2 regions of the Aeromonas veronii genome follow, and region 1 is predicted to be linked to the other one. Evidence: predicted binding sites of a transcription regulator. Region 1 holds the regulator's gene; the other holds the start of a gene.
What was found. Region 1 encodes MetJ, which represses methionine synthesis genes. Its sites were predicted from a motif close to AGANNTCTAGANNTCT; they were not measured.
Positions count from the first base shown of each region.

Region 2: the regulator MetJ is predicted to act here: its motif matches at 5,195-5,210, upstream of metN (methionine ABC transporter ATP-binding protein MetN).

Region 1 covers NZ_CP157875.1:602,959-610,684, reverse strand. The annotation lists gene ABNP46_RS02980 (bifunctional aspartate kinase/homoserine dehydrogenase II) at 1-948, opposite strand, end outside; gene metB (cystathionine gamma-synthase) at 949-2,118, opposite strand; gene metJ (met regulon transcriptional regulator MetJ) at 2,339-2,662, shown strand; gene ABNP46_RS02965 (AraC family transcriptional regulator) at 2,699-3,442, shown strand; gene ABNP46_RS02960 (tRNA-binding protein) at 3,526-3,864, shown strand; gene ABNP46_RS02955 (aromatic amino acid transport family protein) at 3,969-5,237, opposite strand; gene cysQ (3'(2'),5'-bisphosphate nucleotidase CysQ) at 5,650-6,462, opposite strand; gene nudE (ADP compounds hydrolase NudE) at 6,494-7,111, opposite strand; gene yrfG (GMP/IMP nucleotidase) at 7,268-7,726, shown strand, end outside.
Region 2 covers NZ_CP157875.1:847,428-855,153, reverse strand. The annotation lists gene ABNP46_RS04125 (N-acetylmuramoyl-L-alanine amidase) at 1-590, opposite strand, end outside; gene tsaE (tRNA (adenosine(37)-N6)-threonylcarbamoyltransferase complex ATPase subunit type 1 TsaE) at 581-1,054, opposite strand; partial or broken gene ABNP46_RS04115 (NAD(P)H-hydrate dehydratase) at 1,067-2,571, opposite strand; gene queG (tRNA epoxyqueuosine(34) reductase QueG) at 2,695-3,858, shown strand; gene ppgK (polyphosphate--glucose phosphotransferase) at 3,941-4,684, shown strand; gene metN (methionine ABC transporter ATP-binding protein MetN) at 5,345-6,388, shown strand; gene ABNP46_RS04095 (methionine ABC transporter permease) at 6,369-7,022, shown strand; gene metQ (methionine ABC transporter substrate-binding lipoprotein MetQ) at 7,049-7,726, shown strand, end outside.

The DNA of each region.
Region 1 (7,726 bases):
GATGCGGGCCCCGCCGGAGCGCGGCGCACGGCGCAATATGTGGGTGCACCCCTCATCCGGGTTGTAGCTGCAGCGCAGAGTGAGGCGCTGGCGGCTGTCCGCCACCGGCTGCAGGGTGCGCGAATGCAGCACGGAGGAGCCGAGACGGGCCAGCTCGTTGGCCTCGGCCAGGCTCAGACGCTCCAGCAGGCGCGCCTCCTTCACCCGGCGCGGATCCGCGCTGTAGACCCCGGCCACGTCACTCCAGATGGTGGTGGACTCGCCGTCCGCCAGCGCTGCCAGCAGGCTGGCGCTGTAGTCGGAACCGTTGCGGCCGAGCAGCAGGGAGCGCCCCTCCAGGTCGGCGGCGATGAAACCGGTCACCACGATGCGACCGGCGTGCTCCGCCAGACGAGCCTTGAGCAGTTCGCTGGAGAGCGCCGTATCCACCTTGACCAGGGCGCCGTCCTCGGCCCGCAGGAAGCTGCGGGCATCGAGCCAGATGGCCGGTTCGCCACGGCTGCTGAGCAGGGCGGCCAGCAGACGCGCGGACCACACCTCGCCGAAGGCGAGCAGGCCGTTGCGCTCGAAGCGATCGAACTGCCCCTCCAGGGTCTTGGCGATCAGTTGCAGATCATCGGCAAGCTGCTTGCTCAGGGAGAGTTGCAGCTCGCCCTCCAGCAGGCCGTCGATCAGGCTCTGCTGATAGGCGTGCAGGGCGGTGATGGCTTCCCCGGCGGCCTCATCCCCCGCTTCAGCCAGCTCCACCAGCTGGATCAGCCGGTTGGTGGTCTTGCCGGCGGCGGAAACCACCACCAGTTCATGACCGCCCGTCTGCTGCTCGACGATGCTGGCCACCCGGCGATAACAGACCGGATCCGCCAGGCTGCTTCCGCCGAACTTGTGCACATGACGCCGCTTCAACGCTGCTTCTGCTGCCACCGCTACCTCTCCTTGCTGCTGTTCCATTTACTTCACCTGCTCTGCCAATGCTGCTTGTTCAAATGCCCGGGCCAGATCGGCCACCAGGTCTTCACCGTGTTCTATGCCAACCGACAGGCGCAGCAGCTGGGCGCTGATGCCCGCCGCCTGCTGCGCCGCCAGGGTCATGGCCCTGTGGGTCATGCTGGCGGGGTGAGCCACCAGGCTTTCCACCCCGCCAAGGGATTCCGCCACCGAGAAGAAGGTCAGCGCATCCAGGAAGGCACGCAGGCCTGCTTCGCTGCAATCGAGTTCAAAACTTAGCATGGCGCCGAAACCGGACTGTTGACGGCGCGCAATCTCGTGACCGGGGTGACTCGGCAGGCTGGGGTGATAAATGGTCTTCACCAGGGGCTGCTGCTGCAGGAAGGCGAGGATCCGGTCCGTGTTCTCCTGATGGGCGCGCAGGCGCGGCGCCAGGGTGCGCAGGCCCCGCAGGGTGAGGTAGGAATCAAACGCCCCCGAGGTCAGCCCCAGGCAGTTGGCCCACCACACCAGGGAGTCGGCAAGGGCGGCCTCCTTGGCGATCGCCACCCCACCCACCACGTCGGAGTGGCCGTTGATGTATTTGGTGGTCGAGTGCACCACCAGGTCGGCGCCGAGGGCCAGGGGTTGCTGCAACAGCGGCGAGAGGAAGGTGTTGTCCACCACCACCTTGGCCCCCACCTCGTGAGACGCGGTGGCGATGGCGGCCACATCCACCACCCGCAGCAGCGGGTTGGAGGGGGTCTCCACCCACACCAGCGCCGGTTTCTGGGCCAGCGCCTCGGCCAGGGCGACGGCATCTCCCTGATCCACGAACAGCACCCGGTAGTGGCCCTTGGCCGCCAGGTATTCGAACAGGCGCCAGGTGCCGCCGTAGCAGTCATGGGGGGCGATCAGCAGGTCGCCGGCCTTGAGCAGGGCCGTGGTCACCAGGTGAACGGCGCCCATGCCGGTACCCGTCACCACGGCGCCGGCGCCCCCTTCCAGGGCAGCCAGGGCATCCGCCAGGTTGGTGCGGGTCGGGTTGCCGGAGCGGGCGTAATCGTAGGTGCGCGGCTCGCCGAAATCGGCGAAGGTGTAGTTGCTGGAGAGATAGATGGGCGGCACCACGGCGCCGTGCTGGGTGTCTGTCTCAATGCCGGTACGTACCGCCAGGGTGGCCTTGTGGGTCATGTCACTCTCCATTTGATCTGTCTGGGGACCGTGCTGGCGGTCAGTCGCCCACGTCATCCCTCTCGGTCGGCCATAGCGAAGGCCCATGGTGAACCACAGTACGCCAGCTTAAAAAAGCCGTCAACACTTCTGGACGTCTAAATGGCTTTGCTGTTGGATTGCCATTGATTTCCTTAAGGGTTAAAATCCGCGCTCACGGCCAAATGAGAACAGGTGGATCATGGGAACAGAGTGGAACGGCGACTACGTCAGCCCCTACGCGGAACACGGCAAGAAGAGCGAACAGGTCAAGAAGATTACCGTCTCGATCCCGCTCAAGGTGCTGAAGGTGCTGACCGATGAGCGCACCCGTCGCCAGGTGAACAACCTGCGTCATGCGACCAACAGTGAGCTGCTCTGTGAAGCCTTCCTGCACGCCTTTACCGGCCAGCCGCTGCCCGGTGACGAGGATCTGCGCAAGGATCACCCGGACAGCGTCCCTGCCGAGGCGCGCGCCATCATGGAAGCGCTCGGCAAGGAGATCGAAGACTTCGACGCCGAATAAGCTTGCGAGCAGATGGCAAAGAGCACTTCCCCCTCAATGACGCGGCCCCTGGCCGCGTCATTGTCATCGGCCAGTCCCTTCAGCCTGCGCCGCTACCAGTCTGATATCAGCAGCCACAGCCACGACTTCGCCCAGTTGGTGATCCCCCTGGACGGCCCCATCGAGATAGAAGTGCAGGGCCGGGGTCGACACCTCACCCCCGGCTTTGCCTGCGTCATCGCCCCCGGTGAGCGTCACGATTACGCCGCCGACCCGGCTCTCTCCTTCCTGGTGCAGGAGAGCCCCTGGCTGCCGGGCCGCCTGGGCGAGCGCCCCTTTATCGAGCTGGATGCCGCCCAGCGCCACTATCTTGCCTTCCTGCGCCAGATGGTGGCCGAAGATCGCCACGTGGCGGGGATGGATCAGATCTGGCTGAACCTGCTGGCGGAGCCTCAGAGCATCGCCGTCCCCATCCCCCCGCGCATCGTCAGGGTCCAGCGCCATATCGAGACCCACCTCGCCGAGCCCCTCACCAACGCGCGCCTCGCCGCCCTCGCCTGCCTCGGTCAGAGCCAGTTCAAGCACGCCTTTCGCCAGCAGCTCGGCATGAGCGTCTCCCACTACATCCGGCAGCGGCGCATGGCGCTGGCCCGCAACCTGTTGGCCCACACTTCCCTGCCCATCGGCGAGATAGCCTGCCGCTGCGGCTACCGGGATCAGGGGGCCTTCGCCGAGCGCTTCCTCACCGAGACCGGCCTGACCCCGTCCCTCTGGCGCCAGCAAAACGGCCAGTTGCCATAACGGATCGGCTCTGCGCCGAAGACAATGCCGGGCTCATGAGGCATGCTGGCAGGCAGATGGAGCAGGCGATACGAGGAGCCAAGATGCAGACCATAAGCTGGCAGGATTTCGAGATGGTGGAGCTCCGGGTGGGCACCCTGGTGCGGGTCGAGCCCTTCCCCGAGGCGCGCAAACCCGCCTACAAGGTGTGGGCGGATTTCGGCCCCGAGATCGGGGTGCGCAAGAGCAGCGCCCAGATCACCGACCTCTATCAACCGGACGATCTGGTGGGCCGCCAGATAGTGGCGGTGGTGAACTTCCCCACCAAGCAGATAGGCCCCTTCCAGTCGGAATTTCTGCTCACCGGTTTCTACCGGCCGGACGGCGCCGTGGTGATGGCCATCCCGGAGCAGGCGGTGGAAAACGGCGCCAAGCTGGGATAAATCCCCCGCCGTGAGCAGAAGGCTCAGCCAGACGAAACAAGAGAGGCGACCCCGGGGTCGCCTCTCTTTTCATTATTTTCCGTTACCCGGATTTTGCAGTCGGCTTATCCCAGCAGGCTGAACAGCAGCGCCGACACCGCGAGCGATCCGGTCAGCAGGATGAAACCGTTGACCCAGCCCTGACGAAAACGGGCCAGCGCCTCCACCTTGTAGATGGCCACCACCGGCATGATGAACAGGATCATGGCGATGACGGGGCCGGAGAGGGTCTCCATCAGGCCGAGGATGCCGGGGTTGATGACCGCCGCCCCCCAGATGGCGAAGAACATCAGGGCGATGCCGACCTTGTCCGCCCTCCCGAGCGACAGGCCGGTGGGCTTAGCGATCAGGCTCTTGAGGCTCTCGCGGGCCCCGAGGAAATGGCCGAGGAAGGAGGAGCTGATGGCGATGAAGGCGATGAGCGGCCCCAGGGTGATGATCACCGGGTTGTCGGTGATGTTGGCAAGATAGGAGAGCACGGAGACGTTCTGGGCCTTGGCCTCGGCCAGCTGGGCCGGGGAGAGGCTCAGCACGCAGGAGAAGACGAAGAACAGCACGAAGCCCACCAGCATGACGGTGGTGTTGCGCAGGATGAGGCCGCTCTTGGCCTCCGCCTGCTCGCCGTATTCCCGGCGCTGCACGTTGGCAAAGCCCGAGATGGCGGCGGCGTGGCTGAAGGCAAATACCGTCACCGGCAGCGCCAGCCAGACGGTGTTGAGAAAGCTCCCCCCTTCAAATGCCACCATCTGTGGCCAGTGCCACTGGGGAATGAGGTAGAAAGAGAGTGCCGCCAGAATGGCCGCCAGCGGATAAACCATGAAGGCGAAGGCCCGCAGCATGGCCTTCTCACCGGCCAGCATCACGGCGATCATGGCGAACACCAGCACACCGGAGAGCATCACCCGGTTTGGGGTAAGCATGCCGAGCTGATTCACCATGAAGCTCTCCACCGTGTTGGTCAGCCCGACGCCGTAGATGAGCAGGATCGGGAAGATGGAGAGGAAATAGAGCATGGAGATGAGCCGACCGGCCATCTTGCCGAAATGCTCCTCCGCCACCTCGGTGAAATCCGCCTGGGGGCGGGAGGAGGAGAGCACGAAGCGCGCCAGCCCACGGTGGGCCAGGAAGGTCATGGGACCGGCCAGCACGGCGACGATGACCAGGGGCCAGATCCCGCCGAGCCCCAGATTGATGGGCAGGAACAGGATGCCGGCACCGACCGCGGTGCCAAACAGGCTGATGACCCAGTGGGTATCGTGACGGCGCCAGCCGGTGTGGGCGACGACAGCTTGGGAACCGGACAGCTCCGCGGTGACCTCTGCAGATAAACTCATCGATAATTCACTTATTGTCAGTATTTAAAACTGCAACGATTGTGCTCTTTCAGAATTTAATTCTCAAAAAAGGTGGCTGGCAGATCTCACTACCAAAGCGCGACCTAGCCAGTGTGATTGGGAAGGGGGAAGCGGCCTTGATGTTCAAGAAATACCGACCAAGATAGATTTGGCGATATATAAAACCAAAATTATAGATAAATTTGATTTTTTACTTTGATAAATCAGTGGATTGCAGAATTACATGAAATGACAGACCAGACAATCATGGCTTGTTGTGATGATCCACTGCCATTCACGCCAATGGCTAGCGTATATCCCTGTTTAACATGCATGAAGGCAGATGATTGCGCTAACGCAAAGGGCGACCCTGAGGTCGCCCTTTGCGATGTTGGCAGCGGGATCCCGCCCCTCAGCTGACCAGGATCTTGCCCCAGGCAAGATCCGGATCCCCCATCACGATGAAGTCCGGGTTCTCCAGCGACTCCGTCTCGTTATAGCTGAGAGGCTGCAGCGCCAGGCTGAGGATGCGTCCCCCGGCCGCCTCGACGATGCACTGGGCGGCGGCGGTGTCCCACTCGCCGGTGGGGCCGAGGCGCACGTAGCAGTCGGCGGCCCCCTCCGCCACCAGGCAGGATTTGAGCGAACTGGAGCCGAGCGGGATCAGCTCATAGTTGATGGCCGGGTTGAGACGGCGGGTCAGTCGCTCCAGCTTCTGGCGACGGCTGATGGCCACCACCAGGGCATCCGGCTGATCGTGCTCGTGGTGCATGGCGCTGATGGGATAGACCTCACCCCCCGTCTCCTTGAAGGCACCGTGGCCACGCACCGCCCAGTAGAGCACGTCGGATTCGGGGGCATAAATGACCCCGAGCACGGGCACGTTGTCCCGCACCAGGGCGATCAGGGTGGCGAAGTCACCGCTGCCGGCGATGAACTCGCCGGTGCCGTCCAAAGGGTCCACCAGCCAGTATTGCCGCCAGGCGGCCCGCAGGCTGAAGGGAACGTCGGCTGCTTCTTCGGTCAGCACGGGGATATGGGGAGTCAGCGCCGACAGCGCTTCCTTGAGGTAGGCATCGGCAGCAAGGTCGGCACTGGTGACCGGGGTCGCATCCTCCTTCAGCTGACGCTCGAATTGACCGCCGTGATAGATTTCGTGAAGGATCCTGCCTGCTTCGCGGGCAATCTCCTTGACCCCAGGCACCCAGGACAACAGCTCCTGCATCTCGCTACCTCTACTTTCCAAACTCTGCGCCTCAGGGGCGCTCGTTTCCCTGCTCTGCCAGCCACTTGCGGGCCAGCAGCAGGGCGCTGATGCTGCGCGACTCGGTAAAGTCGGGTCGCGCCAACAATTCATCGATCTGATCGAGGGGCCAGGGGATCACCTCGAGGGGCTCCGGCTCGTCGCCGACGCGCTGCTCGGGGTAGAGCTCCCGTGCCAGCAGGATGTCCATCCGGCTGGAGAAGTAGCCGGGGGCGAGGGAGACCTGCTTGAGGGACACCAGATCCCGGGCCCCGAAGCCCGCTTCCTCCATCAACTCCCGGTTGCCCGCCTCGAAGGCGTTCTCGCCGGGATCGATCAGCCCCTTGGGGAAGCCCAGTTCATAGGAGTGGGTGCCCGCCGCGTATTCCCGCACCAGCAGCAGGGTATGCGCATCGAGCAGGGGCACCACCATGACGGCCCCCCGGTTGCCGCCGCGCATCCGCTCGTAGACCCGCTCCTCCCCGTTGGAAAACTGGAGGTGCAGGGATTCCACCTTGAACAACCGGCTCTCGGCCACGATCTCGGCCTTGAGGATCGCCGGTTTGACCTTGTCCTGCGCCAGGGCATCGACACTGAGGTGTACGGGGTTGCACTTGTGACTGTCACTCATCGGGGCTGGCTGCTCATCAAAAATCGTGCTTCAAGAGTAAACGACTCACCGAATGAACACCACGGGGCAAGTGTGCTAAAGGTGTCTGAAAAATCCGTTATAATCCCGCCCTTTCCACTCCACTCTCCCTCGCTACGCGATACGAAAGGATGATGCATGCCCGCTTCCCTCCCCTGGCACCAGATTGATACCGTTTTGCTCGACATGGATGGCACCCTGATCGACCTGCAGTTTGACAGCCACCTGTGGCAGATCCTGGTGCCGGCACGCTATGCCGAACGCCACCATCTCGCACCGGACGAAGCGAAGCGGCGCATCGACGCCCACTACGAGGCGGTAGCGGGGACCCTCGACTGGTACTGCGTGGACTACTGGAGCCAGACACTGGGGCTCGACATCCGGGGGATGAAGCAGGAGATCCTGGGGAAAATTCAGTGGCGCCCCAATGCCGTCGCGTTTCTCGCCGCCCTCAAGGCCGCCGGCAAGCGCCGGGTTCTCTTCACCAACGCCCATCCCGCCAGCCTGGCGGTCAAGATCGAACGGCTTGGGCTCGATGAGCATCTCGACGAGATCGTCAGCACCCATGATCTCGGCTGGTCGAAGGAGAGCCAGCAC
Region 2 (7,726 bases), 240 kb from region 1:
CGGGTCATCACGGAACGCATGCCGGGCTCCCGATCGATCAGGGCCGCCAGCTTCTGGGAGACCGAGAGAGTCACCCGCTTCTCATAGGTGCGGCGCGGGCCGATGGAGCCCGGATCCTCCCCGCCATGGCCGGGGTCGATGGCGATGACGATGGGCTTGCCGTGGCCACCCACCGGGCTGGACTGGGCCGCGGCGGCGGCGCCTTTCTCTTCATAGGGCAGATCGATGACCAGACGGTGGCCATAGGGACCCGCCGGGGCCAGCGGGAACACAACCGGCTTGATGGCGGTACCGAGATCCAGCACCAGTCGCAGGCTGCCCTTGTCGACCGGCGTGCTTTCGCGGATCTTGCGCACCAGCTCGCTCTTGTTTTCGATGCGCGCCAGATTGGTGGCGTTGCTCGCCCCTTTCAGGTCGATCACCAGCCGGCTCGGACCCGAGAGGGTGAAATAGTTGAAATTGGGCGCGCTGCTCATGTCGAGCACCACCCGGGTGTTATCCGGCGATGGCCATACCCGCACACTCTTGAGCTGATTCGCATAAGAGGGCAGGGCCAGCAGGGAAAGCATTACAACAAGGATCAAGCGCACTGAGATGACAACCGTTCCAGAATGGCTTCGCCAATAGCAGTGCGGGCCACTATCCGGGCCTCACGCTGCTCGTTTACATACGTCAGGGTAATCTCGAGATCGGGTGCGGGCAGCCAGCCCTCTCCCTTTTCCGGCCACTCCACCAGACAGAGGGTATCTGCGCCGAAATAGTCCCGGATGCCCATGAACTCCAGCTCTTCCGGATCCGCCAATCGATAGAGATCGAAGTGATAGACCTGCCAGCTGGCCAGCTCATAGGGTTCCACCAGGGTATAGGTCGGACTCTTAACCTTGCCTTGATGGCCGAGCCCTTGCACCCAGCCACGGGTCAATGTGGTCTTGCCGGCCCCGAGGGCGCCGTGCAGGAATACCGTGGTCGCCTGCTGGCACGCCTGTGCCAGGCGTCCACCCAGTGCCACTGTTGCTGCCTCGTCCGGCAGTGTCATCATCAACTGTTTTGCCATGCTCTTCTTATAACTTGTTACTGTGTCAGATTGACCAGACGGCGGATCCAGGGCAGCAGATCCGATGCCAGCATGCCACGCTCCCCATCGGCCGCGGCCAGGTCAGCCGCCTCGCCATGGATGGCGACACCGAGCCAGGTCGCCATGGTGGCAGACCAGCCCTGGGCCAGGAGGGCGGCGATTATACCAGATAACAGATCCCCCATGCCGCCACTGGCCATGCCGGGGTTGCCCTCGCTGCAAAGCACAGTCGGCCCCCCATCACTGATGAGGGTGCCCGCCCCCTTGAGCAGCACCACGCCGCCATAGCGTCGTTGTAGCAGGGTGACGGCGGCAAAGCGGTCGGCCTCCACCTCGGCGATGGTGCAACCCAGCAAGCGGGCCGCCTCCCCCGGGTGGGGCGTGAGCACCCAATTATCCTGATGACGGGGCTCCTGCGCCAGCCAATTCAGTCCGTCGGCATCCAATACCAGGGGGCCCGGGATCTTCATCTCGCGCTCAAACTGGGTACGGGCCCACTCATTTCGGCCAAGCCCGGGGCCCAGCACCCGTACCCTGGCCCAGCCTGGTTCATCGCAGTCAAACCCCATCAGTTCGGGTTGCACCAGGCTGGCGGGAGGCAGAGCCGGGTGCTGGCACAGGCGCACCAACCCGGCTCCTGCCCGCAAACAAGCCTGTCCCGCCAGCAAAATGGCCCCCTGCATGCCAAGGTTTCCTCCCACCAGCAGTACCCGGCCGTTCTCCCCCTTGTGGGCCGAGCGAGGGCGCGCTGGCAGGCAGGAGAGGAGCCTGGGATAGTCGATGCGCCAGGCGGCAGGGGCCATGTCATCTTGCATCGTCACCCCCAGAGCGTCGCAATCGAGCTGACCCACCCCATCCACCCCATCAGCGGTCAGCATGCCCTGCTTGATGCCGATGAAGGTGAGTGTGCGGGTCGCCCGCACCAGCGCCCCCATGGCACGGCCGGTATCGCCGTTGAGCCCTGAAGGGAGATCCACGGCCAATACGGGGGCAGCCAAAGCGTTGATGGTTGCGACGATCTTTGTCATGGAAGGGGTCAGCGGGATATGGACACCGGTGCCAAGCAGTGCATCCACCACCAGATCCGGCGTCGGTAGCAGACTGAAGTCGGCCTCGTCGGCCAGCACCACGGCGCCCCCCTCACCCAGCCAGGCATAGGCGGCCCGCTTTGCATCCCCTTTCAGCAGGTGGGGAGCCCGGCTGGCAATCACTCGGGGATCGAGGCCCACCTTCTTGGCGAGGCGGGCCAGCACATAGCCATCGCCACCGTTGTTGCCGGGACCGACGAAGATCCACCAATGGTGACCATGGGGCCAATGATGACGGGCATAGTGGCACAAGGCGCCACCGGCACGCTCCATCAGCGCGTAGGTGTCGCTCTCCTCCACCTGGGCCCAGCGCCGCTCCAGCAGACGGATCTGCTCGGTGCGCCACAGGGGCTGTGCTAGACTGAGGCCTTCATTTTTGCTGATAGCACCTTCGATAACCTGCACCATGACGGCTCCTCATCCCCATCATCCTGTGATCCGGACCTGTACCGGGCCCATGACGCGGCTCCGCTCACTGCCCTGCGAATCCCCCCGGTGCCCGTCTGCCTGGCAGAGGACAAGCGGCGCAGCATGACGACAGCCGAACTCCATCAGCTGGCCCAAGATATCAAGCTCTGGGCACGCGAGCTAGGATTTGACCAGGTCGGGATCACCGACACCGACCTGCGAGTCGAAGAGCCCAGACTGCAAGCCTGGCTGGATGCGGGCTATCACGGCACCATGGATTACATGGCACGTCACGGCATGATGCGGGCACGCCCCCATGAGCTGCTGCCCAGTACCAAACGGGTGCTGTCGGTGCGCATGAACTACCTCCCCTTCGAAGCCGGCTTCGCCAGCACCCTGCGGGATCCCACCCTCGGCTACATCAGCCGCTACGCCCTCGGGCGCGACTATCACAAAGTGCTGCGTAACCGCCTCAAGCAGTTGGGTGAGCGCATCGAACAACGCTGCCAGGCACTCGTCCAGGCCTCGGGTCTGCCACTGGATGAGGAGCCAAACTGGCGCCCCTTCGTCGATTCGGCCCCGGTGCTCGAGCGGCCGCTGGCGGCCAAGGCGGGGCTCGGCTGGGTGGGCAAGCACTCATTGCTGATCAATGAAGCGGCGGGCTCCTTCTTCTTCCTCGGGGAGCTGCTCATCAACCTGCCCCTGCCCCTGGACACACCGGTCGAGAAAGAACAGTGCGGCAAGTGCGTGGCCTGCATCAACATCTGCCCGACTGGCGCCATCGTCGCCCCCTATGTGGTGGACGGACGACGCTGCATCTCCTATCTCACCATCGAGAACGACGGCCCCATTCCCGAAGAGTTTCGGCCGCTCATGGGCAACCGCATCTACGGCTGCGATGACTGCCAGCTCATCTGCCCCTGGAATCGCTATGCTGATGCGAGCCCGGAGGAAGATTTCAAGGCGCGCCCCAACCTGCATCGCCCCCCCCTGCTCACGTTGTGGGGCTGGTCAGAGCCTGAATTTCTCAAGCACACCGAAGGCAGCCCCATCCGCCGTATCGGCTATCATCGCTGGCGCCGCAACCTGGCGGTGGCGCTGGGCAATGGTCTTGCCAGCAGCGAGGTCATGGCAGCGTTGCAACAGGCACTGGAGAGCGCCGACCCCATGGTGGCGGAGCACATCGAATGGGCGCTGGCAACGTTGGCTCGGCGCCAGCAGGATGAGAACAGGAAGAAGACATTGTTGATCCGCTGCATCGAAAAAGGATTGCCAGATCACGCCTGAGCGATCAAATCCTTGCCTGATGACAGCCATTTTTTCATGCTCTGCCGAATTTGATCGTCGGCACACAACAAGGAACATTCTGATGCAGATGTTGGGAGTAGATATAGGCGGATCCGGGATCAAGGGCTGCCTGGTCGATACGAAGACCGGCGAGCTCATCGGGGAGCGCTACCGTCTGGCCACCCCGCAGCCGGCCACCCCCGCCGCCATCGCCCATACCCTCAAGGCTCTGGTCGAACACTTCGAATGGAAGGGCCCGGTGGGCTGCGGCTTCCCCGCCATCATCCACAACGGCATCGCCAAGAGTGCCGCCAACATCGACAAGAGCTGGGTCGAGACCGATGCCGCCCACCTCTTCTCCGACGTGACCGGTCTGCCCTGTCACGTACTCAACGATGCCGACGCCGCCGGCATCGCCGAGATGCGCTTTGGCACCGGCCAGCACCGCAAGGGAGTCGTCATCCTCATCACGGTCGGCACCGGCATCGGCACCGCCGTCTTCGTCAACGGCCAGTTGCTGCCCAACACCGAGCTGGGCCACCTGATGCTGGAAGGCATGATTGCCGAGCACTACTGCTCCGATGCGGCCCGCAAGCGCGAGGATCTCTCCTGGAGCCGTTGGGGCAAGCGCTTCAACAAGTATCTGGCCCGGCTGGAGTTTCTGTTCTCCCCGGATCTCTTCATCCTGGGGGGTGGCAGTGCCGCCAAGCTCGACAAGTTCATCGACAAGATAGAGACCCGGGCTCCCCTGGTGGCGGCGGCCAGCCTCAATCAGGCAGGCATCATTGGTGCCGCCCTCTATGCAGAAGCCCAGCAAGGACAGTGATCCCGACAAGGAGAAAATGACAGGCCCGGCCATCGCCGGGCCTTTCGTTATCCAACGCGGCGGCGCCCGCGCGTCGCAACAACGGGCAATCCGCCCAGGATTGTCCGTCAACAAAGATGGCGCCTTCTCTGTCGGCAGACGAAGGAGGGCAATAATCCAGAACGCCCTTGCTCCTTTATTTCTTCATCAATGGGCCTCAATCTGCCCTCTTCTGCCATCGCATTTCCCCTGAATAAAAAGCAGGCTCGCCATAATCTGGCTGTTTATTGTTCTGAATTCATGGGGATGAGAAAAAAAGAGAACGAGACAAGGTATTAATATTCATGTCATCTTGGGGGCTATCGGCAGGAGCCATACGCCGACCATCCGACTAAAACCAGTGAAACAACAACTTGCGAGATAAAAGCCGTCATATGAACGGAAGTGTTGTTTTGGTTTCGAATTATATATTCATGCTTTTGATGACCCGCTTCGCCATAGCCAGATAGCGGCAATCCTTATCCATTTTTTAGACGTCTAGACGTCAAAACATGCGTTGACATGGCCGTCCGGACATCTTAGCATCATCCACCATAATGGCAGAGCAACCCAGTGTAACCTCTGCCCAATTCACCCGCCTGTAGCGCCCTGTGCTTTAAGGCTGTTAGCACGGAAGAATCCATGATTAAGTTGATCGGTCTCAACAAAGTCTACGGTAAAGGCAGTGATGCCGTGCACGCCCTGCGTGATGTCAGCCTGCATGTGCCCCAAGGCAAGATCTTCGGGGTGATCGGTGCCTCCGGTGCCGGCAAGAGTACCCTCATTCGCTGCGTCAACCTGCTGGAGCGTCCCACCGAGGGCCAGGTCATCGTCGATGGTCAGGATCTGGTCGCCCTGCCCGAGCGGGATCTGACCCAGGCTCGCCGCCAGATCGGCATGATCTTCCAGCACTTCAACCTGCTCTCCTCCCGCACCGTGTTCGCGAACATCGCCTTCCCGCTGGAGCTGGCAGGCTGGAGCAAAGCCCAGATCCAGACACGGGTCGAAGAGTTGCTGGCCCTGGTGGGGCTGGAAGCGCGCGCCCAGGCCTATCCGTCCGAGCTGTCCGGCGGCCAGAAACAGCGCGTCGCCATCGCCCGAGCCCTGGCCCCCGCCCCCAAGGTATTGCTGTGCGACGAGGCCACCTCGGCCCTGGATCCCCAGACAACCCGTTCCATCCTGAGCCTGCTCAAGGAGATCAACGTCAAGCTGGGGCTCACCATCCTGCTCATCACCCACGAAATGGACGTGGTGAAAGGGATCTGTGACGAGGTTGCCATCATCAGCGACGGCCGCCTCATCGAGCAGGGGGAAGTCGCCTGGTTCTTCAGCAATGCCAAGACCCAGCTGGCCCGTGACTTCATCCATTCCACCATCCATCTGGAGGTGCCGCAGGAGTATCAGGAGCGGATGAGCCCGGAGCGTGTCCCCGGCAGCTACCCCCTGGTCAAGCTCGGCTTCACCGGTACCACCGTCGATTCACCGCTCATCTCCGAGGTGAGTCGCCGCTTCAACATCGATATCAGCATTCTGAGTGCGGACATCGAATACGCCGGCGGGGTCAAGTTCGGCTTCCTGCTGGCCGAACTGTTCGGGGACGAGGCCCAGTGCGAGGCGACCCAGCAGTTCTTCATCGACAACCACATTCAGCTGGAGGTAATGGGTTATGTCCGAAGCCATGATTAATCTGCTGATCTCAGCACTCGGCGACACCCTGATCATGGTGTTTGCCTCCGCCCTGTTTGGCTGCCTGCTCGGCCTGCCGCTGGGTGTCGCGCTGCACGTGACCAAGGCCGGCCAGATCCTGGCCAACCCGGTGTTGAACCGGACCCTCGGCATCATCGTCAACGTCGGTCGTTCCGTGCCTTTCATCATCTTGCTGGTTGCCATCATTCCGCTGACCCGCTTCATCGTCGGGACCAGCATCGGCACCATCGCCGCCATCGTGCCGCTGACCATAGGCGCCGTGCCCTTCATCGCCCGCCTGGTGGAAGGGGCCCTGATGGAAGTGCCGGACGGTCTGCTGGAAGCCGCCAAGGCCATGGGGGCCAAGCCCCTGCAAATCATCACCAAGGTGCTGCTGCCCGAGGCCCTGCCCGGCATCCTCAACAGCGTCATCATCACCCTCGTCACTCTGGTCAACTACTCCGCCATGGCCGGTGCCATCGGGGGGGGCGGCCTCGGCGATGTGGGTATTCGCTACGGCTATCAGCGCTTCGACCCAACCGTCATGCTGGTCACCGTGGTCATTCTGGTGGTGCTGGTTCAACTCATCCAGAGCGCGGGTGAGCGCCTGGTTCAACAATGTGATCATCGTTAATCGTCGATTTCTGACAGGAGGTTTTTATGAAATTGGGCATTAAATCCGCTGCGGCAGCCCTGCTGGCTACCCTGGTTCTGGTTGGCTGCGGCCAGAAGGAAGAGAACAAGACCCTAAAGGTCGGCGCCATCGCCGGTCCCGAGACCGAGCTGGTCGAGACTGCGGCCAAGGTTGCGAAAGAGAAGTTCGGCCTGAACGTCGAAATCGTCACCTTCTCCGACTACGTCACCCCGAACGTGGCGCTGAATGACGGCAGCGTCGACGTCAACGCCTTCCAGCACAAGCCCTACCTGGATGCCCAGATCCGTGATCGCGGCTTCAAACTGGTACCGGTTGGCAACACCTTCGTCTACCCGATCGCCGGTTACTCCAAGAAGATCAAGGCCCTCTCCGAGCTCAAAGACGGTGCCCAGATCGCGGTACCGAACGATCCGACCAACCTGGGTCGCTCCCTGATCCTGCTGGAGAAGCAAGGTCTGCTGAAGCTGAAAGAAGGCGCTGGCCTGGAAGCCACCGTGCTGGACATCGCCAGCAACCCGCGCAACTTCAAGATCGTCGAGCTGGAAGCAGCGCAACTGCCCCGCTCCCTGGAAGACGTGGATCTCTCCATCATCAACAACACCTTCGCCGGTCAGATTGGTCTGACCCCGACCGAGAACGGCCTGTTTGTTGAAGACAAGGAGTCCCCCTACGTCAACCTGATC